Linked DNA regions of Thioclava sp. GXIMD2076. The protein of the gene in region 1 binds, or shares a complex with, the protein of each later gene. Links are inferred from orthologs where the notes say so. Each region holds a gene or a part of one and is shown on either strand. Other genes may lie near its edges.

Region 1 (12,136 bases):
TACCGGCAGGCCCAGCACCCCTAAGGACCGTGCGGCCCGTTGGGAGCGGTCGGTATATTTCGGCAGGCTTTCGACCCCGATATCGGCAAAGAACCGGTCGATCTTCTGCGCCGAATTTCGTCCGCTCGCAACCGTGACCACCGACAGATCATCCCCACCCACCGATCTCTGCAGGTTTTCCAGTGCCGGCATTTCCTCGCGGCAGGGAACGCACCATGTGGCCCAGAAATTCAGCACGACCACCTTTCCCCGGTAGTCTGCGAGATGGTGCGCTTGGCCCCCTTCATCCTCGAACGCCACATCCGGCAGGCTGATCGGCGCGTCATAGGTCACCAGTTTCTGCATCTCGCCGGTTTTGTACTGATCGAGCTCCGCAGCCATCGCCGCATTTGCACCAAGCGCGAGGGCCGTATAAAGGACGAGGGACCGCAGCATTTTGCCTCCAGATGACAGGGCCGAAAGATGACCGAACAGACCAGCGAACCGAAATCCTCCAACGCAATGTGGGGCGGGCGTTTCGCCGCAGGTCCCGACGCGATCATGGAGGCGATCAATGCCTCGATCGGGTTTGACCAGCGTCTTGCCGCACAGGATATCCGGGGTAGCCGGGCCCATGCCGCGATGTTGGCCGCGCAGGGTATCATCACTGATAACGATGCAAGCGCCATCAGGGAAGGTCTTCTCACCGTTTTGTCAGAGATCGAAGAGGGGAAGTTCACCTTCTCCACAGCGCTCGAAGATATCCACATGAATGTCGAGGCGCGGCTGAAAGAGATCATTGGCGAACCAGCGGGCCGCCTGCACACCGCGCGTTCGCGCAATGATCAGGTTGCGACCGATTTCCGCCTTTGGGTGCGCGATCAATGCGACGCAGCAATCAACGGGCTTGACGGGCTGATCAAATCGCTGATCGGTCAGGCCGAAGCTGGCGCCGATTGGGTTATGCCGGGCTTCACCCATCTGCAGACCGCGCAGCCGGTCACCTGGGGCCATCACATGATGGCCTATGTGGAGATGTTCGCGCGGGATCTGGGCCGGTTCACCGATGCCCGCAAACGTATGAACGAATCACCTCTGGGGGCGGCGGCGCTGGCTGGCACCGGGTTCGATATCGATCGCCATGCGACCGCGAAGGCGCTCGATTTCGACCGTCCGATGGCCAATAGCCTCGATGCGGTATCGGATCGTGACTTCGCGCTCGAATTCCTCTCGGCGTCCTCGATCTGCGCCGTGCATATGAGCCGTCTGGCCGAGGAGTTGGTGATCTGGTCCTCCGCGCAGTTCCGTTTTGTCGCAATGTCGGACAAATGGTCGACGGGTTCCTCGATCATGCCGCAAAAGCGCAATCCCGATGCGGCCGAGTTGATCCGCGCCAAGATCGGCCGTATCCTCGGTGCGACAGTGGCCCTCTTTACCATCATGAAGGGCCTGCCGCTCGCCTATTCCAAGGATATGCAGGAAGACAAGGAGCAGGTGTTTGATGCCGCCGACAACCTCATGCTGTCGCTGGCGGCGATGGCGGGCATGATCTCCGATCTGACCGTCAAGACCGACAAGCTCGAAGCGGCGGCATCGAGCGGCTTTTCCACCGCGACCGATCTGGCCGACTGGCTCGTGCGCGAGGCGGGTCTGCCCTTCCGCGACGCCCACCATGTGACCGGCACTCTGGTTGCAATGGCCGAGGACAAGGGCTGCGATCTGCCGGATCTGACGCTTGCCGATATGCAGTCGGTCAATGCAGCTATCACCGAGGACATTTTCACGGTGCTGGGTGTGCATAACTCTGTTGCCTCGCGGATGTCATATGGTGGCACCGCGCCCGCGCAGGTGCGCGCCCAGATCACCCGTTGGAAAGAGGCGCTGGCATGAAGGCTGCACTTGTCCTAGCGCTTCTGGCGCTGGCGGCCTGCGGGGTCGAAGGTCCGCCGGTCTCGCCTGCCGAAGCACAGCAGAACCAATAATATCAGGCCGCCCGGCACGGGCGGTCCTCTTACAGGGTATCGGAAAGACCTCATGGATCACTTCACATATAAAGATGGTGCGTTGCATGCCGAGGATGTGCCCGTATCGGAGATCGCCAAATCGGTCGGCACGCCGGTCTATATCTATTCGGCCGCCACGCTGGAACGTCACTTCAAGCTGTTCCAGGAGGCGCTTGGCTGGACCGATCATCTGATCTGTTTCGCGATCAAATCGAACAGCAATCTGGCGGTGCTGAAACTGCTGGGCGATCTGGGCGCGGGTATGGATGTGGTCTCGGGTGGGGAATATCGTCGCGCCAAGGCTGCGGGCGTCCCCGGCGAGCGGATCGTGTTCTCGGGCGTGGGTAAGACCCGCGAGGAGATCGCGCTGGTGCTTGACGGTGGTATCCGCCAGTTCAACGTGGAATCCGAGCCTGAATTGCTGGCCATTTCGGACATCGCGGCGGCCAAGGGGCTCAAGGCCCCCATCGCCATCCGCGTGAACCCCGATGTGGATGCCAAGACCCATGAGAAGATCGCCACCGGCAAATCCGAGAATAAATTCGGGATTCCGATCGCTAAGGCGCAGGCTGTCTATGCGATGGCGGCAAAGCTGCCGGGGATCGATGTCGTGGGTATTGACGTGCATATTGGCTCGCAACTGACCGATCTCGAACCCTTCGAAGCCGCTTTCAACAAGGTGGCCGAACTGACACGCGCCCTGCGCGCCGACGGTCACGATATCCGTCGTCTCGATCTGGGTGGCGGTCTGGGCATTCCCTATCAGCGCGATAATAACGCACCGCCCCTGCCGATCGAATATGGCGATGTCATCCGCCGTGCGGTGGGTGATTTGGGCTGCGAGATCGAGATCGAGCCGGGCCGTCTAATCTCGGGCAATGCCGGTATTCTGGTCTCCGAGGTGATTTATCTGAAAGAGGGCGAGGGCCGGAACTTCCTGATTCTCGACGCGGCGATGAATGATCTGGTGCGCCCGTCGATGTATGGCGCGCATCACGACATCATTCCGGTGGTCGAGGCACAAGCCGGCGTCGAGCAGGAGTCCTTCGATATTGTGGGCCCTGTCTGCGAGACCGGCGACACTTTCGCCAAGGCCCGCAACCTTCCACCCGTAGGTGCCGGAGATCTTGTAGCTTTCCGCTCGGCAGGGGCGTATGGTGCGGTCATGGCCTCCGAATATAACTCGCGCCCGCTGATCCCCGAGGTTCTGGTGCGTGGTGATCACTTCGCTGTTATCCGCCAACGACCAAGCTTTGAGGAAATGCTTTCTCGCGATAGCATTCCAGAGTGGCTCTAAGCACGACCCTGTTTCGGGCGTGTCCGACACGCCCGGAAAGGACCGATGACAAAGCGCAAGCCTGATCCCGTCCTCTCATCCACCGATCCCGCTCTGCGGAAGGTGTCCCGCAAGATTTCGCAGACCCGCCTCGGGCTTGTGGTCGAACGTGGTTTGCGTGCCTTCTGGCCCGCGCTTTCGCTCTTGGCCGTTGCGGTGGCGGCGCTTGCCTTCGGGATGGCTGAACTGCCTGCGGGTGTGTTCTGGGGGATCGTGCTCCTCTGGGCGTTGGCGCTTTGTGCCACATTAGCCATTGGTTTCAGAGCGTTCCATTGGCCCAGCCGTGCCGAGGCCCTCGCGCGGGTTGATGAAACCCTCCCAGGTCGTCCACTGACCGCTTTGGGTGATGGTATGGCTCTGGGCGGGGACGATCCGGCCACCGCGGCCTTGTGGCAGGCCCATATGACCCGCATGGCCGAGCGTGCCAAGGCGGCCAAGGCAGTACGCCCCGATCCCGATCTCGCACCGCGCGACCCTTACGCGCTCAGAATGACGGCGATCCTGTTGCTGGTTGTTGCGCTCGTCTTTGGCGCGCCCGCGCGGATGTTCAATCCGGGCGCTGTGCCGGGCGGCACCGCGCCCGCCCTCGCCGCGATGGGCCCCAGCTGGGAAGGTTGGGCCGAGCCGCCGCGCTATACCGGCCAGCCCGGCCTCTACCTGAACAATCTCAAGACCGATACGCTCACGTTGCCAGAGGGCACGCGGTTTTCTTTCCGCTTCTATGGCGATGCAAGCGCGATCGGTTTTACCGAAAGCGTGTCCAGTCCTGCGGCGGTCCCGCAATCCGAGGCCACCACCGATGTCTCGCGCCGCGATTTCGAGGCGGTGCAGAACGGGATCGTCGAGATATCTGCCAATGGCGGGCGCAAGTTCGACATCACAATTGCCCCTGATAACGCCCCCGAAGTGGCGCTGACGGGCAGCGTGGAACGCCGTGCCGATGGCACGATGGTTCTGCCCTTCCATGCCTCCGATGATTATGCCGTGACCAGTGGGCAGGCGAAGATCAAGCTGGATCTGGCGGCCATCCCGCGCAAATTCGGGCTGAAAATCGATCCCGAACCGCGCGAGACCCTGATTTTCGATCTGCCGATGCCCTATACCGGTTCGCGCAGCGATTTCGATGGTTCACTGGTCGAGCAGGCCGAGAAGCACCCTTGGGCCAACCTGCCGGTGAAGCTCGAGCTGGATGTGACCGACGGGCGCGGCCAGACCGGCAGCAGCGGCTGGCAGGAGATCACCCTACCGGGGCGGCGCTTCTTCGATCCGTTGGCCTCGGCGCTGATCGAGATGCGGCAGGACCTGCTGTGGAACCGCGAGAATGGCCCCTATGTCGCCGAGATCCTGAAGGCCCTGAACAATCGCGCCACCGATCTGATCCGCTCGACCGAGGTGCGGGTTCTGCTGCGGGGCGTGATCGGGCGGCTCGATCAGGGGCTCGAGACGCCCGGGGTGCGCGATGAGCTGGCCGATATGCTTTGGCAGATGGCCGAGCTGGTCGAGGATGGCGGGCTGTCCAATGCGCTCGAACGGATGCAGCGCGCGCAGGAGCGTCTGTCGGAGGCCATGCGCAACGGCGCCTCGCAGGACGAGATCGACAAGCTGATGCAGGAGCTGAAAGAGGCGACCGACGACTATATCCGCATGCTGGCCGAGCGGAACAAGGATCAGGGCGACCAGCCGCCGCAGGACGGTCAGCAGCAGGGCCAGCAGATCACCGGTGACCAGCTCCAGCAGATGATGGACGAGATCCAGCGCCTGATGAAGGAAGGCCGCATGGCCGAGGCGCAGGAGCTTCTGGAACAGTTCAACCGCATGATGGAGAACATGCAGGTCACGCAGGGCCAGGGCGAGGGCAACCAACAGATGCAGAGCCTGCGCGACACTTTGCGCGACCAGCAGGAACTGTCCGACGAAGCCTTCCGCGATCTGCAGAATGGCGAACAGGGCCAAGGTCAGCAGGGTCAGCAGAATGGGCAGGGCCAGCAGAGCGGAGAGGGTCAACCCGGCCAGGGCAATGGCAGCTCCGGTCAGAGCCTGTCCGAGCGCCAGCGCGCGCTGCGGCAGGAACTCGACCGCCAGAAGGGCCTGCTACCCGATCTGGGCTCGGAAGAAAGCGACCGCGCGCAGAAGCGTCTCAATGACGCTGGCGAGGCGATGGAACGTGCCGAGGAGGCGCTGCGCGAGGGGGATAATGGCCGTGCGCTCGATAATCAGGCCGAGGCGATCCAGTCCCTTCGCGACGGGATGCAGGCGCTGAACAATGCACAAAACGGCGAGGAACGCCGTCAGGCGGGCCAGCAGGGCGAACAGGGCGAGGCACGCGGCGGCGAGGGCGGACAGAATGGCCAGCGCGAGGTGCCGAGGGATCCACTCGGCCGCTCGGCGGGCGATGGCAACCGCGTGGGCACCGACGAGAATATGCTCCAAGGGGAGAACCCCTATGGCCGCGCGCGCGATCTGCTGGACGAAATCCGCCGCCGTCAGGCCGAACGCGACCGCAGCGCGGACGAGCGCGATTATCTCGACCGGCTGTTGGACCGGTTCTGACGGGCGGGATTTGGCGGCGCGGCGTTCAGTTCGTGCCGCCCAGCCAGACAATCAGCTTCTCAAGCTGTATATCAAGTGCCAGACGCGCCTGATCGACAGCCGCGACATAGCCTGCCAGAGGCACCTGCAGTGCGGGGATCGTGGCCGAGATTTGGTCCGAGGCCAGATAGAGCGCCGCCATGATCACTGCCAACCCTACCACCAGCCCGAAGCCCAGCCGGAACCCGCTGCGCTGGCGTGCCAGTGTCTGCGGCGCATCGAACGCGGCGGCATGACGACCGCGATCAGAAGTGGCGCGCAGCGTGGAGTTGATCTCCTCGATATCGGGCAACTGGTCGCGACGGCTGAAATGGTTGACCTTGTCGACCGGATGGAGAGGCGGCGCAGGCGGCACGAGGACTGGCTCGACATGCAGGAGTTCGGTTTCTTCCTCCGGCGTTTCCGGTTCGGGCTCTTGTGGCGCTTCGGGCTCGGTCGCGGTGTTTCCGGTATAGCTGACCGAGACATGGGCCTTGTCCTTGGCAGCTTCCTCGGGCTTTTGGGGTTCGGAAGCTTCGGGTTCCGGCTCTTCGGAACCAAGAAAATCATCCTCGTCCAGCGTCGCGCCGATATGGTAATCGGGATCCTCGTTCGCAAATTCCTCGGGGCTCAGCGGTTCTGCATAGGCCGCCACGACGGGAATGTCCTCGGGGTCGTCCTGCGAGAATTCGGGTGCGGGAAGGACGGCCTCGAATGCGTCCTCCCCAAAGGATAGCTCGTCCTCGGGGATCGCCTCGTCGGGCTCGTATTCCGCGGATCTGTCTTCCAAGCCGTCCTCGGTTTCGGCACATGGCGTGCCCTCTGGCCAGAAGTTATCCTCCTCTCCGGAGACGGTGTCCGCCGGGCTACCTTCCTCGACGGTCCTGTCCTCGACCGGCTGCGCGGTTTCGGCTTCCTGTGTCTGGCGCAGAAGAGCCAGCTTGGCCTGCACACGGCTGGCGGCGGCCTTGGCGACCGGCTCGAGGTTCATTTCTTCTTGCGTCTGCAGCAGACTGCCCTCGGCACGGCGGGCTTGCGCCTCGCGCTCTGCCTCTTCGCGAAGGATCGCCAGAAGCCCGTCATCAAGCTTGCGGCGCGGCATCAGGCCCGGTTGGGGTGCGGGGCGAAGCTCCTCCCCGATCTCGTTGTCCGGATCGCCAGAGAGCTCCTCGGGCTCGGAGCTCTCTGCCATCACGGGCTCTTCCGGCAGGGCCTTGTTATCCTCGAGCGCCTTGGCGATTTCGGCGGCAATGGCATCGTCGTGGAGATCCTGCGCGCGGTCGGCATCGGCCAGATTGCGGATCGTGCCGCCCGGTTGCCACTCGGATTGTGGGGCCTCGCTGAAACCCGGGGCCCTGGCATAACGGGGATCCTCGGCCGGATGGGGCATGGCCAGCATGCGCGCCGACGGCTGGAACCACATCGTCTGGCAGTTCGCGCATTGCACATCGCGCCCGCCATCGGGAATGACCTTGTCGCTGACTTCGTATTGGGCTGCGCATTTGGGGCAGGTCAATCGCATTGGGGATATGCCTCGGTCACTATATATGGGCCCAATGTCCGCTCGGGACGTTACCGCCAATCTGGCAATTCATTTTACGATGTTGTAGCAAGCAGCCAATCAATATCCAAGTATTAGCATCGATCAGAGCAAAAATGACGATGCGAGGGGGCCTTTGGTGATCGAATTAGAAAATGTCGCGATTGGCTATAACGGGATCGAGCTTCTGTCGGAGGTCTCTCTCAGGCTCGTCCCCGGATCGTTCCATTTTCTGACGGGCCCGTCCGGCGCAGGGAAAACCTCGTTTCTGAAGATGTGCTATGCCGAACTGTTGCCGGTGGCGGGCCATATCAGCCTGATGGGGCAGGATGTGCGCGCCATGACCCGCGATGACCGCGCGATGATGCGCCAGCGGATCGGCGTGGTGCATCAGGACTGCCAGTTTCTCGACCATCTGCCGTTGATCGAGAATGTCGCGCTGCCGCTGACCGTCTCGGGGCGGCCCGCGCATCCGCAGGAAATCGGCGAGCTTCTGGCCTGGGTCGGGCTGAAGGCGCAGGCCAATGCCCTGCCGCCCCAGCTTTCGGGCGGCGAGCGTCAGCGTGCGGCGCTGGCCCGCGCGGTGATGATGAGCCCCGATGTCATTCTGGCTGACGAGCCTACCGGCAACCTCGATTGGGAAATGTCGCTCAGGCTGCTGGGGCTGTTGGTGGAGCTGAACCGGATGGGCAAGACGGTGGTGATTGCCACCCATGATCTCAACCTGATCCGGCAGGCCAAGGCGCAGGTGCAGGCGCGGGTTTTGCGGATTTCGGGGCGGCGGTTGCAATTGGCGGGGGCGGACCTGTGATGATGAATTTCCTCAAGATCGAGCAGGGCACGGCGGGGCGGGTCGTCCCGCCCACCGGCTTTACCGCACGGCTGACGTTGATCACGGCCGCCGCAATGGCCTTTCTGGCGGTCTTCGCGCTGGCGCTGTCGCTGGCGACGAACCGGCTGGCGCATCGCTGGGCCGATGCCTTGGCGCGCACCGCCACGGTGCGGATCTCGGCGCCCGAGGACCAGATGCAGACGCAGGTCGATGCGGTTCTCAAGGTGCTGGGCGAGACGCCGGGTATCTCGGACTACAAGGCGCTGGATGATGACCAGATGCTGAAGCTGTTGAAGCCGTGGTTCGGCTCCGACCTGCCGGTGGATACGCTGCCGCTGCCGCGCCTTGTCGAGATTACCGAAAGCGGGCAGGGGATCGATGTGGAAGGGCTGCGGCTCAGGCTACAGGCCGAGGCCCCCGGTGCGGTGCTCGATGACCATACCCGCTGGCGGCGTCCGCTGGTGCAGGCGGCCGGCCGGCTGCGGATGCTGGGGCTGGTGTCGCTTGTCCTGATCGGCGGGGCGATGGCAGGGATGATCACGCTGGCGGCGCAAGCGGCGCTGGCGGCCAATGGTCAGGTGATCCGCACGCTGCGCCTTGTGGGCGCGCGCGACCAGTTCATCGCCCGCGCCTTTGTGCGCCGCTTCACCGCCCGCGGGCTGGCGGGAGCGGTGATCGGGACGCTTCTGGGCATGGCCGCTGTGGCGATGCTGCCCGATGCGAGCCCCGCAGGCGCCTTCCTCACGGGGCTCGGCTTCACGGGGGCGGGCTGGCTCTGGCCGCTCCTCATTCCGGTGCTTGCCGCCTTCGTGGCCTTCGGGGCCACGCAATTTGCCGCAATGCGCATGCTGAAAGGGATCCGCTGATGCAATATCTCCGCTCTATCGTCTTTATCGTCCAGATGTATCTGGTGATGGCCGTGATGACGGTCTGCCTGTTTCCGTTCGCGCTGATCGGCGGGCGGAATGTGGCGGTGATGATCTGCCGGACCTATTGCCACTGGATCCGCTTTACCGCGCGCTGGCTCGTGGGGCTGCGCACCGAGGTGCGTGGCACGGTGCCCGAAGGTGATGTGCTGATCTGCGCCAAACACCAGAGCTTCATGGATATCCTGATAATCTATTCGGCCCTGCCGAAGGGCAAGTTCATCATGAAGCGCGAGCTGGCCTATATGCCGTTTCTGGGGTGGTTCGCCTGGGCCATCGGCTGCATTCCGGTCAACCGTGGCAAGGGCGGCGCGGCGGTGAAGGCGATGCTGAAAGCCGCCAAGAAAGGGCAGGAAAAGGGCGGCCAGCTGGTGATCTTCCCGCAAGGCACCCGTGTCGCGCCCGGCGATGTCAGGCCCTACAAGATCGGGGCGGGGGCGCTCTATTCCACGCTCAAGACGGCGGCAGTGCCGGTGGCGGTGAATGTGGGGCTATTCTGGCCCAAACATGCGATCCTGCGCAAACCCGGACTGGCGGTGATCGAGTTCCTGCCCGCCATCGAGCCCGGCCTCAAGGTCGATGCCTTCATGGCCGAGATCGAGAGCCAGATCGAGACGCGGTCCAATATGCTGATGGCCGAAGCCGGGATGCCGATCGTGGCCGCGCTCGACCCGAAGGGCTGATCCCGCTCCGCGCCAAAAGAAAAGCCCCCGCTCAGCAGGACTGGCGGGGGCTTTTGACTGTCCGGTATCTGTCAGGCCGGCAGGGATCAGGCCGCGAGGCCCTTGGACCCCATATCGAGGAATTTCTTGCGGCGGGATTTGACCAGCGCGGCACCGTCACGGCCCGAAAGCTCTTTCAGCATCGCGGTGATTTCTTTCGATACGGCGTCAAAAGTGGCCGCGCGGTCGCGTTGGGCACCGCCCATCGGTTCCTTGATGATCCGGTCAATCACCTCGAGCTTTTTCAGATCCTGCGCGGTCAGGCGCAGCGCCTCGGCGGCTTCGCGCATCTTCTCGGCATCCTTCCACAGGATCGAGGCGCAGCCCTCGGGCGAGATCACCGAATAGATCGAATGTTCGAGCATCGCGACGCGGTCGCCTGCGGCAAAGCCCACGGCCCCGCCCGAACCACCTTCACCGATTACGATGGAGATCATCGGAACCTTGATGTTGAGGCAGGTCTGGGTCGAACGTGCAATCGCTTCCGATTGGCCGCGCTCTTCCGCGCCCTTGCCCGGATAGGCACCGGGGGTGTCGATCAGAGAGATTACCGGCAGGCCGAACTTATCAGCCATTTCCATCAGGCGGATCGCCTTACGGTAGCCCTCGGGGCGCGCCATGCCGAAATTGCGCGCGATGCGCGAGGCGGTGTCATGGCCCTTCTCGTGGCCGATCACCACCACCGGCTGGTCGTTGAAGCGCGCAAGGCCACCCATGACGGCATGGTCATCGGCAAAGTTGCGGTCGCCTGCAAGCGGCGTGAATTCGGTGAAGAGCGTCTCGATATAGTCTTTGCAATGCGGACGCTCGGGGTGACGGGCGACCTGACATTTGCGCCAGGGCGAGAGATCCTTATACAGGTCTTTCAGCATCTGCGCGGCTTTCTTGTCCAGCGCGGCTGCTTCCTTCTCTACATCCATCTCATCGTTTGCCCGTGCCAAGGCGCGCAGCTCTTCGGCTTTGCCCTCGATCTCGGCAAGGGGCTTTTCGAATTCGAGATAGCTGATCATCGTGACCCTCCGGTTGGCTCGATGGCGCCTATATGACCTCGTGCGCATGGAAATGCAACGGTAGGGCTGTGACGATGTGAAACCTATGCTACATGAGCCTCAGGTGGTGAGGAGAGCAGGATGATTGGCGAGGTCACTATTCGGGATGTGGCGGCCGTCCGGTTGGCGGCGATCGCGCATCGCGGAGCCTATGAGGATCTGGAGGCGGCGTTCGGGCGCTTGGTCAATGTCTTCGAGGAGGGGCTGTTGTGGCGCCATGTTCTGGGGGCGGCGGCTATAGGTTACGACAATCCGCGTGTGACCCCTGTGGACAAGCTGCGTTCGGATGCCTGTTTCATCGTGTCCGAGGGCTGTCCCATCGTCGCCCCCCTCAGGGAAATCCATTATCCCGAGGGCCGTTATGCGGTGTTGGAAGTGACAGGCTCCTACCGGCAACTACCGCAGGCCTATGCCAAGCTGGGCGACGAATGGTATCCGGCCTCGGGCGAGACCCATCGCGGGTTGGTGGCCTATGAGGTCTATCTCAACAATCCCGAAGAAGTGCCCGAGCGGGAGCTGCGGACAGAGATCCGGCTCCCGCTGACGTAATCACACGCCGATCATCTCGGCCTGCCGCACGATGACCTCGGCTTGACGCATCGAGGCAATATCGACAAGACGGCCCTTATAGACCGCCGCGCCAGCGCCTTCGGATTTTGCCTGTTCCATCGCCGCCAGAATCTCGCGCGCCTCTGTCACCGCTGCCTCGGAGGGCGTGAAGACCTCGTTGGCGAGCGCGATCTGTTTGGGATGGATCGCCCATTTGCCGACCATGCCCAGCGTGGCCGAGCGCAGCGCCTGTGCGCGGAAGCCCTCGTCGTCGGAGAAGTCGCCGAATGGCCCGTCCACCGGCAGGAGCCCATGGGTGCGGCAGGCCGCCACAATCGCCGTTTGCGCCCAATGCCAGGGGTCGGACCAGTATTTCGCGCCCTCATGCAGCATATAGTAGTTTTCCTGCGTGCCCCCGATACCGGTGGTCGCCATCCCCATCGAGGCGGCAAAATCAGCAGCACCGAGACTCATCGCCTGCAGGCGGGGCGAGGAGGCCGCGATCTCCTCGACATGGGCGATACCGGCGGCAGATTCGATGATCACCTCGAGGCTGACCTTTTTCTGGCGGCCCTTGGCGGCTTCGATCGCGGTAATCAGCGCATCCACCGCATAGACATCCGCTGCGCAGC
Region 2 (12,128 bases), 190 kb from region 1 along the record:
CCTGCGACACTGGCGAAGCCTTCATAAACCGCCTAGATTCAGTGCAACCAGTGACAGGAGTTCCCCATGGCCACCGATTACAACCCCGACTTTCCAGAGCCCCATAACTCGACGCTGCGCGACAGCGCCGAGGATGCGCGCTTTGCCGAGCGGGTGCCGGACACGCCGCAGACACGCTCGCCTGCCTATAAACTCGCCTTTACCGACAAGGACTTCCTCATGCGCGAGGAGTTGCGCCCCGTGCGGCTGCAGCTCGAGCTTCTCAAACCCGAACTTGTCATGGACGAGCGCGGGATCACCTCGACGGTGGTAATGTTCGGCGGCGCGCGCATCCCCTCGCCCGAGAAGAAGGATACCGCCAAGACGCCCTACCTGGGTGAGCTCACGAAATATTACGCCGAGGCCGAACGTTTTGCCGAGCTGGTCACCGCCCGCTCGCTGGCGGCCTATGGCCGCGAGCTGGTGGTCTGCACCGGCGGCGGTCCGGGGGTAATGGAGGCCGGTAACAAGGGCGCGCATAAGGCAGGGGGCGAATCCATCGGCCTCAATATCCTCTTGCCGCATGAACAGGCCCCCAATGCCTATGTCACGCCCTCGCTCTCGTTCAACTTCCACTATTTCGCGATCCGCAAGATGCATTTCCTGATGCGGGCGGCAGCGGTGGTCGTCTTCCCCGGTGGTTTCGGCACGCTCGACGAGATGTTCGAGACGCTGACCCTGATCCAGACCAAACGCATGAAGCGGGTGCCCTTCATCCTCTTTGGCGAGGAGTTCTGGAAAAAGATCATCAACTGGGAGGCGCTGGCCGAGGCCGGCACCATCGCGCGCGACGATCTGGATCTGATCACTTTCGTGGAAACCGCCGAAGAGGCGATGGCGGCGCTTGACGGGTTCCAGCCCGATTGCGAGTGCTGATGGCCGCTTGGGGTTTCAGCGCCTCGGCGCTGACCTCCTCGAGCTGGGCGCGGTCCTCGCAGCAGGCGCGGGCCGCCGCCACCAGCGCGCGGAACAGCGCCCGCTGGCGGCGGGCATAGGTCAGGTATTCGGGGTGCCACTGCACACCCAAGGCAAAGGGTTCGGACACCCGCTCGATCGCCTGCACCATGCCCGAGGGGTCGCGTGCGGCCACCACCAGCCCCTCGCCCAAGCGGTCTACCGCTTGGGAATGGAGCGCATTGACCCGCATCGGCGCCGTGCCAGCCAGCTGCGCAAGGCGGGTGTTGTCCACCACCTGCACGTCTTTCTTGGGCAGAAGGGTCGAATGTTTGCGCGCGCCGTAATGGCTATAGGCGTCCTGATGCAGGTTGCCACCCAGAGCCACATTCAGCATCTGCGAGCCGCGACAGATCCCCAGCACAGGCTTTCCCAGCCCGAAAGCCTGCGCCACAAGCCCCGCCTCCAGCGCATCGCGCGCAGGATCCAGCACAGCGGTGGTGACCAGCTCGCCCCCGTAAAGCTCGGGCGAAATATCATCGCCGCCCCCCACGATAACGCCGTCCACCGATGCCGCATCGGCCTCGTCGCCCGCGCTCCAGCGGATGGAGCGGCCACCGGCCAGCCACACGCCGAAGGCAATGAAGGGGAACACACGCCAGCCGGTTTTCACCGAGGTCGTCACGCCGATCAGCGGTCGTCTCATGCAATCAGGCCCGCCCCGCGCAAAATCGCGCCAACCCGTTCGGGCCAGCCAAGTCCGAGGAAATTCATCCCCGAATGCTCCTTCTCCCAATCACGGCACAACCGGCGCATCACGGCATCATTACCGGCCACCGTCTCCACCAGCCACCAGCGGCGCCATTCGTAATCCAGCGACCAGTCTGGGTCGGAAATGCGGCAATCGGGCAGACGGAAATGGAAGGCGGGGCGCGGTTTCACCGTGCCGCCCTTGCCATCCGTCGCCGCGATGATCTCGGGATGGAGCTCCACGAAGACCGGCAGCATATCCAGCCCGTGATTACGCGACAGAGTGGCCTCACGATAGGCGCGCACTACATCGGGCAGACTGGCATCCATGCCCAGCTCCACCAAATGGCGCACCAGTTTTTCGGGATAGCGGTCGGTAAAGGGCAACGCCTGCCGCGTCGTCTCGATCGGCAGGGCGCGGCGCATCCACGGCTCCAGAAGCGCATAGGCCAGGAGCGGACGCACCACCTGATCTGGCCCGGCAATTGCCGGGTTGAAATGGATCCCGAACCCGTAGACTGCGCTCGCCTCGCTGCCCAGCGCCCCATGTTCGCGCAGCATGGACATGAACTCCGACAACTCGGCCATCTGGTCGAGCTTCAGCGGCTGGGTCACGATCTCGACAGGCACCACCTCGCGCCCGATCTTCATCCCCAGATCGCGCAAAGGGCCGGAGAGCGTTTTGCGCAGAGCGATATCAAGATAGATCTCGAGATCCCCGATCCGGCTGCCACGCACGTCCCAATCCGCACCATCCGTTTGATGCGCCTCGCCACCAAAAAACTCGGCGGCAAGTTTCGCGGTGCGGGCCTCGTCGAGGCCCGAGAACTCGATCTCCACCCCGATCCGGCGGGCTTTGCCATCCGGCGTCCGCATCTGCGGTAAAAGGGCAAACTGTTCGGGGGCGGCAATGGTCACATCGGTCATGGGGGTCTCCGTCATGGACTGCCAACGCAGCGGATCACGGGAATGTTCCCCCGATGTGACGCCTCAATAGCGCAGAGGATCATGTCCGTAATTCATCAGCGCATAACGCCATGCGGTTTGGGCGGCAGCGTCCGAAGGGCGGCCTGCGGCAAGTGACCGCTCGATATCGAAGGTGATCTCGCGCATCTTGGCCCATTCGGCTGCGGTCAGGTCGGTGGGTTTCAACCGTGCCAGCTCCAGCACCTTCAACGCGGTTAACTGGCTGTTCCGGCCCACCATCGCACAGGCACTGCGGCTTTCCTCGGTCTCGAGCCACGCCTCCAGCTCGGCGGGGCTCATGTTCATCAGATCATGCCAATCGTCGAGAATATCGCGCTGTTCGGTCCGCGTCATTGTCCGCTCCATCCATTATTGATGGGGCCAAAACGCTGCGTTGCCGCGTGCGGTTCCTGACAGGTTCACACAACCCTCATACAGAACGGAAAAGGCCGCCCCGATGGGCGGCCTTTTGCTCAAAGCCCTGCTTCGGACTCGATTTCCTTGCGGGATTTGCGGGCCCGCTCGGTCGCGGATTTCAGCTGGCCACAGGCGGCCATGATATCCTCGCCACGCGGCGTTCGGATCGGCGAGGCATAGCCCGCCTTGTAGATGATATCGGCAAAACGCTCGATCCGCTCCCAATCCGAGCGTTGATAGGGCGCACCGGGCCATTCGTTGAACGGGATCAGGTTGATCTTGGCAGGAATGCCCTTGATCAGGTTCACCAGACGGCGCGCATCCGCATCGGTATCGTTCACATCCTTCAGCATCACATATTCGAAGGTGATGCGTTCCGAATTGGACAGGCGCGGATACTCCCGCAGCGCATCCAGAAGCGTCTCGATATTCCAGCGCTTGTTGATCGGCACCAGCTTGTTGCGCACCTCGTCGGTGGTGGCATGGAAACTGATCGCCAGAAGACAGCCGATTTCCTCGGCGGTCTTGGCAATCTCCGGCACCACACCCGAGGTCGAGAGGGTGATCCGGCGGCGCGAGAGCGAGAGCCCCTCACCATCCATCACGACCTTCATCGCATCGCGGACATTGTCGAAGTTATACAGAGGCTCGCCCATGCCCATCAGCACGACATTCGACACAAGGCGCTGTTCGTTTTTCGGCGAATTCTGCTCGGGCCATTCGCCCAGATCATCGCGCACCAGCATCAGCTGGCCCACAATCTCGCCTGCAGTCAGGTTGCGCACCAGTTTCTGCGTGCCGGTATGGCAGAACGAGCAGGTCAGCGTGCAGCCCACCTGGCTTGACACGCAGAGCGTGCCGCGGCCCTCTTCGGGGATATAGACGGCCTCGACCTCATGCCCGCCCTGAATGCGCAGCAGATATTTACGGGTGCCGTCTTCCGAGATCTGGCGCGTGACCACCTCGGGCAGACGGATCTCGAACTTTGCCTCCAGCATCTCGCGATAGGCTTTGGCCAGATTGGTCATGGCGTGGAAATCGCGCACACCCCAGTAATAGACCCATTGCCAGATCTGGCCCTCACGCATCTTCGCCTGCTTCTCGGGCGTGCCAGCCTCGATCAGCGCCGCGCGCAGCTGCGGGCGGGTCAGACCGACAAGATTGATCTTGTCGGATTTGAGGTCTTTGCGCGGGATCGTCAGCACGTCCTGCGTGATCGGTGCGGATGCGTCGGTCATGGCGATTTCCTGAAAATGAGTGGCCCCTATACAGGATTCGCAGAAAAAAACAAATACCAAAGGCAGCCGCGGCGTCCCGCTTCCTACAAGGCCGCCCTGTGCCACATGCAAAAGTATCCGAGTATCATAAACCATTCGTTATCTTTGTAGGAAGATCATCAACCCAAGGAAGACTCATCTACGCCACATCAACCCTGACGTTTATCACTCACCGATGCCAATAGTTTCCCAACAGACCTATAATGGTGGGCTCGTCCTGAATGATCTGATGAGCTCGAACCAGACAATCCTTCTGGGCAATTTCGGCGCACTACAGACCGGTCAAACCCTTACGGACGAGGACCATTTGCTGACCGTTGGCGAGACCTTCATCTCCGGCGGCAAGACATTGACCATGATCGGTTCGGGGCTGGCCCAGCCCGGCGTCAGTTTCATGAGTGTCATCATACCGACTGGCACAGCTGTCGATCTGATCATCGCGCACGATGCGGGCGGACAAATCTATTTCATCTATCCCGACGGTGCCCCCAATCTGACCGGCGCCATTGCACTCGTGGTCGATGCGGCGCCGGTCGGCTACAATATTCAAAGCCAGAGCATTTTGTGTATCGACAGTCATGCCTTTATCCGTGCGTGCGGGCGGGACCGTCCGATTGCATCCCTACGCGTAGGTGATCTGGTCGATACACAAGATAACGGGCCGCAAAGGGTCCTCTGGATCGGCACCAGCCTGCTCCGACCGAGGCGCGATCCGGTCGTCAGGGTGCCACGACACCATTTCGATACGCATCGTCCCTATCATCCGCTCCATCTCTCGCCGCAGCACAGGCTGGCCCTCAGCGGTCCGCACCCCGATCTGCCGCATTTCCTGACCGCCGCCAAACATGGCTGCCATCCCGATATCTGCGCCCTGCGCGACTGTCCCCACCGTCGCGCGTGCAACGCCGGCCGGACCGACCAGCAGATCCGTGTGACCTCGACGGCCAAAGCAGTCGAAATGCGGAATATCCTGTTACCGAAACACAGCATCCTTTTCGTGAATGGTGCGACGGTAGAAAGCCTGTTTCCGGGCGCAGAAGTGATCAAGACCCATCCCGAGCTGCACGGCATGTCCGATCCGCAGCCCGCCCTCCCCGTGCTCCGTCCGGGAGAGGCGCGCAGACTGCTTCGCCAGTCACGCAAAGGTCAGCCCGCTGCCAGCAAGGCCGCCCCTGACACCGCGCATGAAAAAACGGGCCTCGACGGGCCCGTTTCAAATCACAGTCAGCAACCGCTTATTTGCAGCGGCTCTCCGCTTCGCCCATCGCAGCGGTAAAGCCCATCAGCGAGAAGGTATCCTTGGTCTGCGTGCCGCGACCCGAGTGGCCGGTCAGCGTGACATCGGCACCGGCTTTCAGCGCAGCGATGATCTTTTTATCCTCATCAGCGGAGCCCGCCCATGCGCCTTCGCCATCGGTGAACAACGTGAACTTCTTGCCGCCCACATCCATATCAACGGTCGAGCCGCCCTCGAACGGGTAGCCGCCCATGAAGGAGATCTCGGGCTGTTTGCCCGGACGGTAGGTCACGAACAGGAGGATATCACCGCGGCGCACCTGCACCGGCTGGCCATCCTTGCTGTTGACGGTCGTCTTGGGGGCAGACACGCCCCAGCATTCCTTTGGATTGCCCTCGACAAAGACGCTCCAGTCGGTTTCGGCGGCAACACGGTTGGTCGTCTCTTGCGCGACGGCGGGCAGGCTCATGGCTGCGCAGGTCATCGCGGCGGCAACAGTGCTGCGCAGAACGGAATTCATCATAGATACAGCCTCCAGCTGCTTGGTGCCTCGGTTCCGCCAGAACGGCTTATGCTCTTTATTCTCAGCGCGAAACGTAATTGAACTCGATCTGGGGATAATAGCGCAGAATTGACCTGACAGGAAAGCCCCTGTTACCGGATTTCACATCATTGTTGGAAATCTCCCGCAAATCCCCCTCGATGCGCCTCTCCCGCCGATGCGAGAGATCATGGATTTGCCGCGCCGGATTGTCTACATATGGTGCAACGCCACTCAGGCTCAGGCCCCAGATTCCGCGCGACAAGCAGGACCCCGCGATATGAAACATTTCAGAACGATAGAGGACCGGATCGCGGTCGAGGCCGAAATGCCGTGGCAGGCGCGCCCGACACCTTCCACCATCTACCGCTTCCTGTCGCAGACGGCACAGGCGCATCCCGCCCGTCCGGCGATCTCCTTCCAGCTATTCTCCGGGGCCGATGCACCGGCCGAGACGCTCGATTGGGCCGGCCTGCACGCTCAGGTCACCCGTCTGGCCAATCTGCTACGCGCGCGCGGGCTCGGGCCCGAAGACCGCGTGGCCTATATCCTGCCCAATTGTAACGAGGCGGTGGTCAGCTTTCTGGCAGGCACCGTGGCCGCGACCGTTTTCCCGATCAACCCGCTCCTTGATCCCGCGCATATCGCGAGCCTGCTGCGCGAGACGGGCGCCCGCGCGGTGATCACCCTGCGCGCCTTCCCCAAGACCGATATCGCGCAGAAAGTGGCGCAAGCCCTGAAGGACGCGCCCGAGGTGACCGATATCATCGAGGTCGATCTGACACGCTATCTGCGCGGGCTCAAACGGCTCGTCGTGCCGATGATCCGCTCCAAGGTGCCGCGTCTCGAAGGCCGGACCTATCACGATTTCCACGCGGCCTGCGCGGACCAAGCCACGACGCTGGAGTTCGAGGACCCGTCCGAGGACCGGATCGCTGCGATCTTCCACACGGGCGGCACCACCGGCACACCCAAGATCGCGCGGCATCGGGTCTCGGGGATGGTCTATAACGGCTGGCTGGGCGGGCATATGCTGTTCAACGAGCAGGATGTGCTCCTGTGCCCGCTACCGATGTTCCATGTCTTTGCCGCCTATCCGGTGCTGATGTCGGCCATCGCGAGCGGGGCGCATATCGTTTATCCCACGCCTGCGGGCTATCGTGGCGAAGGCGTTTTCGACAATTTCTGGAAACTGATCGCGCGCTGGAAGGTAACCTTCCTGATCACCGTGCCCACGGCCTCCTCGGCGCTGATGCAGCGCAAGGTGGATGCCGATATCTCCTCGCTCAGAATTGCGATCTCGGGCTCTGCGCCGATGCCGCGCGAGCTGTATCACCGTTTCACCGCCGCCACCGGCGTGGAGATCACCGAGGGCTACGGGCTGACCGAGGCCACCTGCCTCGTGTCGGTCAACCCGCCGGACGGGGTGAAGAAGATCGGCTCGATCGGCATCCCGATGCCTTATACCGATGTCTCCATCCGCCGTCAGGAATTCGGCGACATCATCGAATGCGCGGTGGACGAGATCGGCGAAATCTGTGTGCGCAGTCCGGGTGTCGCGCGCGATACCTGCCCCAATGGCGAGGCCCATCATACCGAGGACGGCTTCCTGCGCACCGGCGATCTGGGCCGCGTCGATGCCGATGGCTATCTGTGGATCACCGGTCGCGCCAAGGATCTGATCATCCGTGGCGGCCATAATATCGACCCCGCCGTGATCGAGGAGCCACTGGCGCGCCATCCGGCCATCGCCAATGCGGGGGCCATCGGCCAGCCCGATGCCTTTGCGGGCGAGTTGCCCTGCGTCTATGTGGAACTCTGCGAGGGCCATCAGGTCCGCGAGGAGGAGTTGCTCGACTATCTGCGCGCAAATGTCCACGAACGTGCCGCGATCCCGAAACATATCGAGATCCTGCCCGAACTGCCCAAGACCGCTGTCGGCAAGATCTACAAACCCGAGCTGCGCCGTCGGGCGATCGGGCGGGTGCTGTCGGGCGCGCTGACCGAGCGCGGATTGGCCGCGAAGGTGACAGAGGTGCGTCAGGACCGCACGCGCGGACTGGTGGCCGTCATCCGTGCGGAGGCGGGATGTGACCGCGAGGCCCTGCGCCAGACGCTAGAGGAATTCGCGCTCCCCTATGATATGGCCTTTGATCGGGGCTGATCAGAGGAGATCCCAGATCAGCTTCAGCGCCAGAATGCTCGAGGTCGCGACCAGCAGCGGACGGATCAGTTTCGCGCCATTCTTCATGGCCATGTGCGAGCCGAGCCGCGCCCCGAAGATCTGTGCCACGCCCATCGACAGGCCCATCACCCACCACGGCGCGCCCATCGCGGCAAAGCCGATCAGACCGCCGACATTGGAGGCGAAATTGAGCAGTTTGGTATGGGCTGTGGCCTTGAGCACACCATAGCCCGCCAGCATGACGAACCCGATCATGAAGAAGCTGCCTGTCCCCGGACCGATCAACCCGTCATAGAAACCGACCAGCGGCACGACAAAGGCGGTGAAGGCTGCGGGGCGGATACGCTCGACACGGTCCTCGTCGCCCAGCCCCGGACGGAAGGCGAAGAAGGCCGCGATCGCGATCAGCACCACCGGCAGCGCATAGCGCAGACCATCGGTCGGAATTTTCGAGACCAGAATAGCGCCCGCGAGCCCCGCGACCCCTGACAGGAGCGCCGCCTTCCACTGTTTGCGCAGGTCCACATGGCCCGAACCCGCATAGGAGAGCGCCGAGGTCGCCGCACCGAACACACCCTGCACCTTGTTGGTGGAGAGAGCCTGAAGCGGCGAGGCCCCCGCCATGATCAGGATCGGCACGGTGATCAGCCCGCCCCCGCCCGCAATGGCATCGACAAACCCCGCAAAGAAGGCCGCCCCCAGAAGCAGCATGGCCAGATCGAGTGACACTTCAAACATGGGACCTCCTGAGGGCAGTAACGAGAACGCGACCATCTGCCCGACCCGCGTAAATGTAAAGAGAAAGCCCCACACCGATCAGCGTGACAACCGCCCGCGCAGCCCTTAGCTTGGGCCACGACCTCAACCGAACGGATAGACCGTGCCGCATTACCCGCTTCTTGACCGCTTCACTGCACCGGCCCGTGCCCATTGTGCCCTGTGGCGGACGCTGATCGGGCTGATCGCGATCGTGGTGATCTATGGGCTGGGTGCCTCGATACTGGTGGGGACGAGCCTCGCCCACACCAGTGGGCTGGCGCGGATGTTCCGGCTGCAGGAGATCGCGAAGGGCTCAAGCCCCTTTGGTGTGGCAGTGTTGCTGGGCAGCTTCCTGCCGCTGGTGGCGGGCGTGATGATCGTCACGCAATATCTGTGCAAACGCACGCCCCGCAGCCTTCTGGGTAAGGGCACGGGGTCGGATTTCCGTCGTGCCTTCTGGCCGCTTCTCGCGCTCACCATCATTCTGGCATGGTTCACCTCGATGGCCCCCGATGTCGGCCATTCCACAGCGCTTTCGGCGGCATTACCCTGGTGGCCGCTTATCATCCCGCTGGTCTTCCTCCAGATCGGCGCCGAGGAAGTGCTATTCCGCGGCTATCTGATGCAGCAACTGGGCGCGTGGTCGGGCAATAATCTGTGGATCACGATGGGCCTGCCCTCGCTGCTGTTCGGGGCGCTTCATTATGACGGGACGACTTTTGGCGCGATGTCCTTCTGGCCGGTGGTCTGGGCGGCGTTCTACGGGCTGCTGGCGGCCGATCTGACAGCGCGCACCGGAAATCTGGGGGCAGCGCTGGCCTTCCATTTCGTCAATAACCTCTCGGCGATCCTGCTGATCAGCTATTACGGCCATCTCGACGGGATCTCGCTGTTCAGTGTGGTCGCAAATCTCCAAGATTTTAACACAATCGCCCCGCTTATGTTGGTCGATGGTGCGTCAATTACGGTTTCTTGGCTTTTGATCCGGCTCAGCCTGCGGGTTTGAACGCTCGTTGATTGCATTTCTGTTCGACCCGTCTTATCTGGACCGCAATAGGAGCCAAAGGGGCCGCAAAGACATGAACTGGATCTCGAACTACGTCCGCCCGAAGATCAACTCGCTTTTCTCGCGTAGGGACACGCCGGAAAATCTCTGGACCAAATGTCCGGAATGCGGGTCGATGCTGTTTCACCGCGAACTGGCTCAGAACCTGAATGTCTGCACGAATTGCAACCACCATATGGCGATCAGCCCGCGCAAGCGGTTCGAGGCACTGTTCGATGGCGGTATCTTCACCGAGGTGAAAGTCCCCGAGCCGATCGTCGATCCGCTGCATTTCAAGGACCAGAAGAAATATCCCGAGCGGATGAAATCTGCCCAGAAGAAGACCGGCGAGAAAGAAGCCATGCTGGTCGTCGAGGGCGAGATCGGCCGCACGCCTATTGTGGCTGCCGGTCAGGATTTCAGCTTCATCGGTGGCTCGATGTCGATGTATGTCGGGAATGCCATCGTGGCCGCCGCCGAGCGCGCGGTGAAACTGGGCCGCCCGCTGGTGCTGTTCTCGGCCGCCGGTGGCGCGCGGATGCAGGAAGGGATCCTGTCGCTGATGCAGATGCCGCGCACGACCGTGGCCGTGGATATGCTGCGCGAGGCGGGCCTGCCCTATATCGTCGTGCTGACCCATCCCACAACCGGCGGTGTGACCGCCTCCTATGCGATGCTGGGCGATGTGCAGATTGCCGAACCCAATGCGCTGATCTGCTTTGCCGGTCCCCGCGTGATCGAGCAGACAATCCGCGAGAAGCTGCCCGAGGGCTTCCAGCGCGCCGAATATCTGCTGGATCACGGCATGCTTGACCGCGTGACGCCGCGCAAGGAACTGCGCGAGGAGCTGATCACCATCATCCGCATGATGATGAACATGCCGCCTGCTGTGGCAGCCGACCTGCCCGCGCCCGAGATCAAGGCCGACATCCCCGAGGCGGCGCCCGCGCCTGCAGCGGCGGCCCCTGCCGAGACACCTGCCAAAGCCGCAGCCAAAAGCTGAGGGTTCGTGCCGTAGCGACGCGGCACAGTTGTGACGATATCGGCGGGTCGCGGCGCCGCGGGCATCGAGCCCCCGCCCCCGCGCAGGGATGCGCCATTGGCGCACCCTGATTGCCTATGCCTTAGGGGGCTTCCATGAGTGACACGTCCGATATCATCCTGCAGCGTCTGATGGGGCTGCATCCCAAGATCATCGACCTGACATTGGACCGGATGGAGCGTCTGCTGACCGCGCTTGGCGAGCCGCAGACCAAGATCCCGCCGGCGATCCATATCGCAGGCACCAATGGCAAGGGCTCCACCCAGGCCATGATCCGCGCGGGGCTCGAGGCCGCGGGCAAATCCGTCCATGCCTATACCTCGCCGCATCTGGCACGTTTCCACGAACGCATCCGTCTGGCCGGAGAGCTGATCTCCGAGGCGGAGCTGTCGGCCATGCTCGATGAATGCGAGGCCAAGAATAACGGCGAGAACATCACTTTCTTCGAGATCACCACCTGCGCGGGGTTTCTGGCCTTCTCGCGCCATCAGGCCGATTACACCTTGCTGGAGGTGGGGCTCGGCGGGCGGCTCGATGCGACCAATGTGATCACGCCCGCGCTGTCGATCATCACGCCGGTGGATCTCGATCACCAGCAGTATCTGGGCGAGACTCTGGCCGAGATTGCGGGCGAGAAGGCGGATATCATCAAGCGCGGGGTGCCGGTGATCGTAGGCCCGCAGCATGACGAGGCGCTGGAGGTGATCGAGGCCCGCGCGGCGCGTCTGGGTGCGCCGGTTCTGGCCTATGGCCAGCACTGGCATGTGCGCGAGGAAGCCGGCAGGCTCGTCTATCAGGACGAGACCGGCCTTCTGGATCTGCCGCTGCCCAATCTGCCCGGACCCCATCAGGTGATGAATGCCGGTGCCGTTCTGGCAGCGCTGCGGTTCCTTGGCTGTGACGAGGCGGCCTGCGAGGCGGCTGTCACCCGTGCCGAATGGCCCGCGCGGATGCAACGCCTGAAGACCGGCCCGCT

Evidence for each region.
Region 2: the proteins of WDB91_RS04765 (region 1) and accD are in contact, whole or in part, in a solved structure (PDB 8UXZ), measured with the Escherichia coli proteins. The link is inferred for Thioclava sp. GXIMD2076 from one-to-one orthologs.

Annotation. Positions count from the first base shown.
Region 1 is NZ_CP149932.1:963,793-975,928, forward strand. The notes cover bases 8,934-11,785. They hold WDB91_RS04765 (acetyl-CoA carboxylase carboxyltransferase subunit alpha), read right to left. Parts: upstream 10,914-11,785; coding sequence 9,954-10,913; downstream 8,934-9,953. Other genes in these bases: WDB91_RS04755 (FtsX-like permease family protein), read left to right, coding at 8,934-9,124; WDB91_RS04760 (lysophospholipid acyltransferase family protein), read left to right, coding at 9,124-9,867; WDB91_RS04770 (GyrI-like domain-containing protein), read left to right, coding at 11,037-11,504; WDB91_RS04775 (L-malyl-CoA/beta-methylmalyl-CoA lyase), read right to left, coding at 11,505-11,785. Also shown: WDB91_RS04725 (TlpA disulfide reductase family protein), read right to left, coding at 1-435; argH (argininosuccinate lyase), read left to right, coding at 463-1,869; lysA (diaminopimelate decarboxylase), read left to right, coding at 2,014-3,279; WDB91_RS04740 (TIGR02302 family protein), read left to right, coding at 3,325-5,868; WDB91_RS04745 (zinc-ribbon domain-containing protein), read right to left, coding at 5,894-7,408; WDB91_RS04750 (ATP-binding cassette domain-containing protein), read left to right, coding at 7,566-8,237; more of WDB91_RS04755, read left to right, coding at 8,237-8,933; more of WDB91_RS04775, read right to left, coding at 11,786-12,136. UniProt on the Escherichia coli protein: Component of the acetyl coenzyme A carboxylase (ACC) complex. First, biotin carboxylase catalyzes the carboxylation of biotin on its carrier protein (BCCP) and then the CO(2) group is transferred by the carboxyltransferase to acetyl-CoA to form malonyl-CoA.
Region 2 is NZ_CP149932.1:771,445-783,572, forward strand. Bases 9,285-12,128 are described here. They hold accD (acetyl-CoA carboxylase, carboxyltransferase subunit beta), read left to right. Parts: upstream 9,285-10,144; coding sequence 10,145-11,113; downstream 11,114-12,128. Other genes in these bases: WDB91_RS03850 (CPBP family intramembrane glutamic endopeptidase), read left to right, coding at 9,285-10,071; WDB91_RS03860 (folylpolyglutamate synthase/dihydrofolate synthase family protein), read left to right, coding at 11,248-12,128. Also shown: WDB91_RS03805 (LOG family protein), read left to right, coding at 67-915; WDB91_RS03810 (gamma-glutamyl-gamma-aminobutyrate hydrolase family protein), read right to left, coding at 845-1,639; WDB91_RS03815 (amidoligase family protein), read right to left, coding at 1,636-2,610; WDB91_RS03820 (DUF3140 domain-containing protein), read right to left, coding at 2,674-3,003; 23S rRNA (adenine(2503)-C(2))-methyltransferase RlmN, read right to left, coding at 3,123-4,304; WDB91_RS03830 (Hint domain-containing protein), read left to right, coding at 4,519-5,619; WDB91_RS03835 (invasion associated locus B family protein), read right to left, coding at 5,579-6,103; WDB91_RS03840 (acyl-CoA synthetase), read left to right, coding at 6,402-8,285; WDB91_RS03845 (TSUP family transporter), read right to left, coding at 8,286-9,044; more of WDB91_RS03850, read left to right, coding at 9,187-9,284.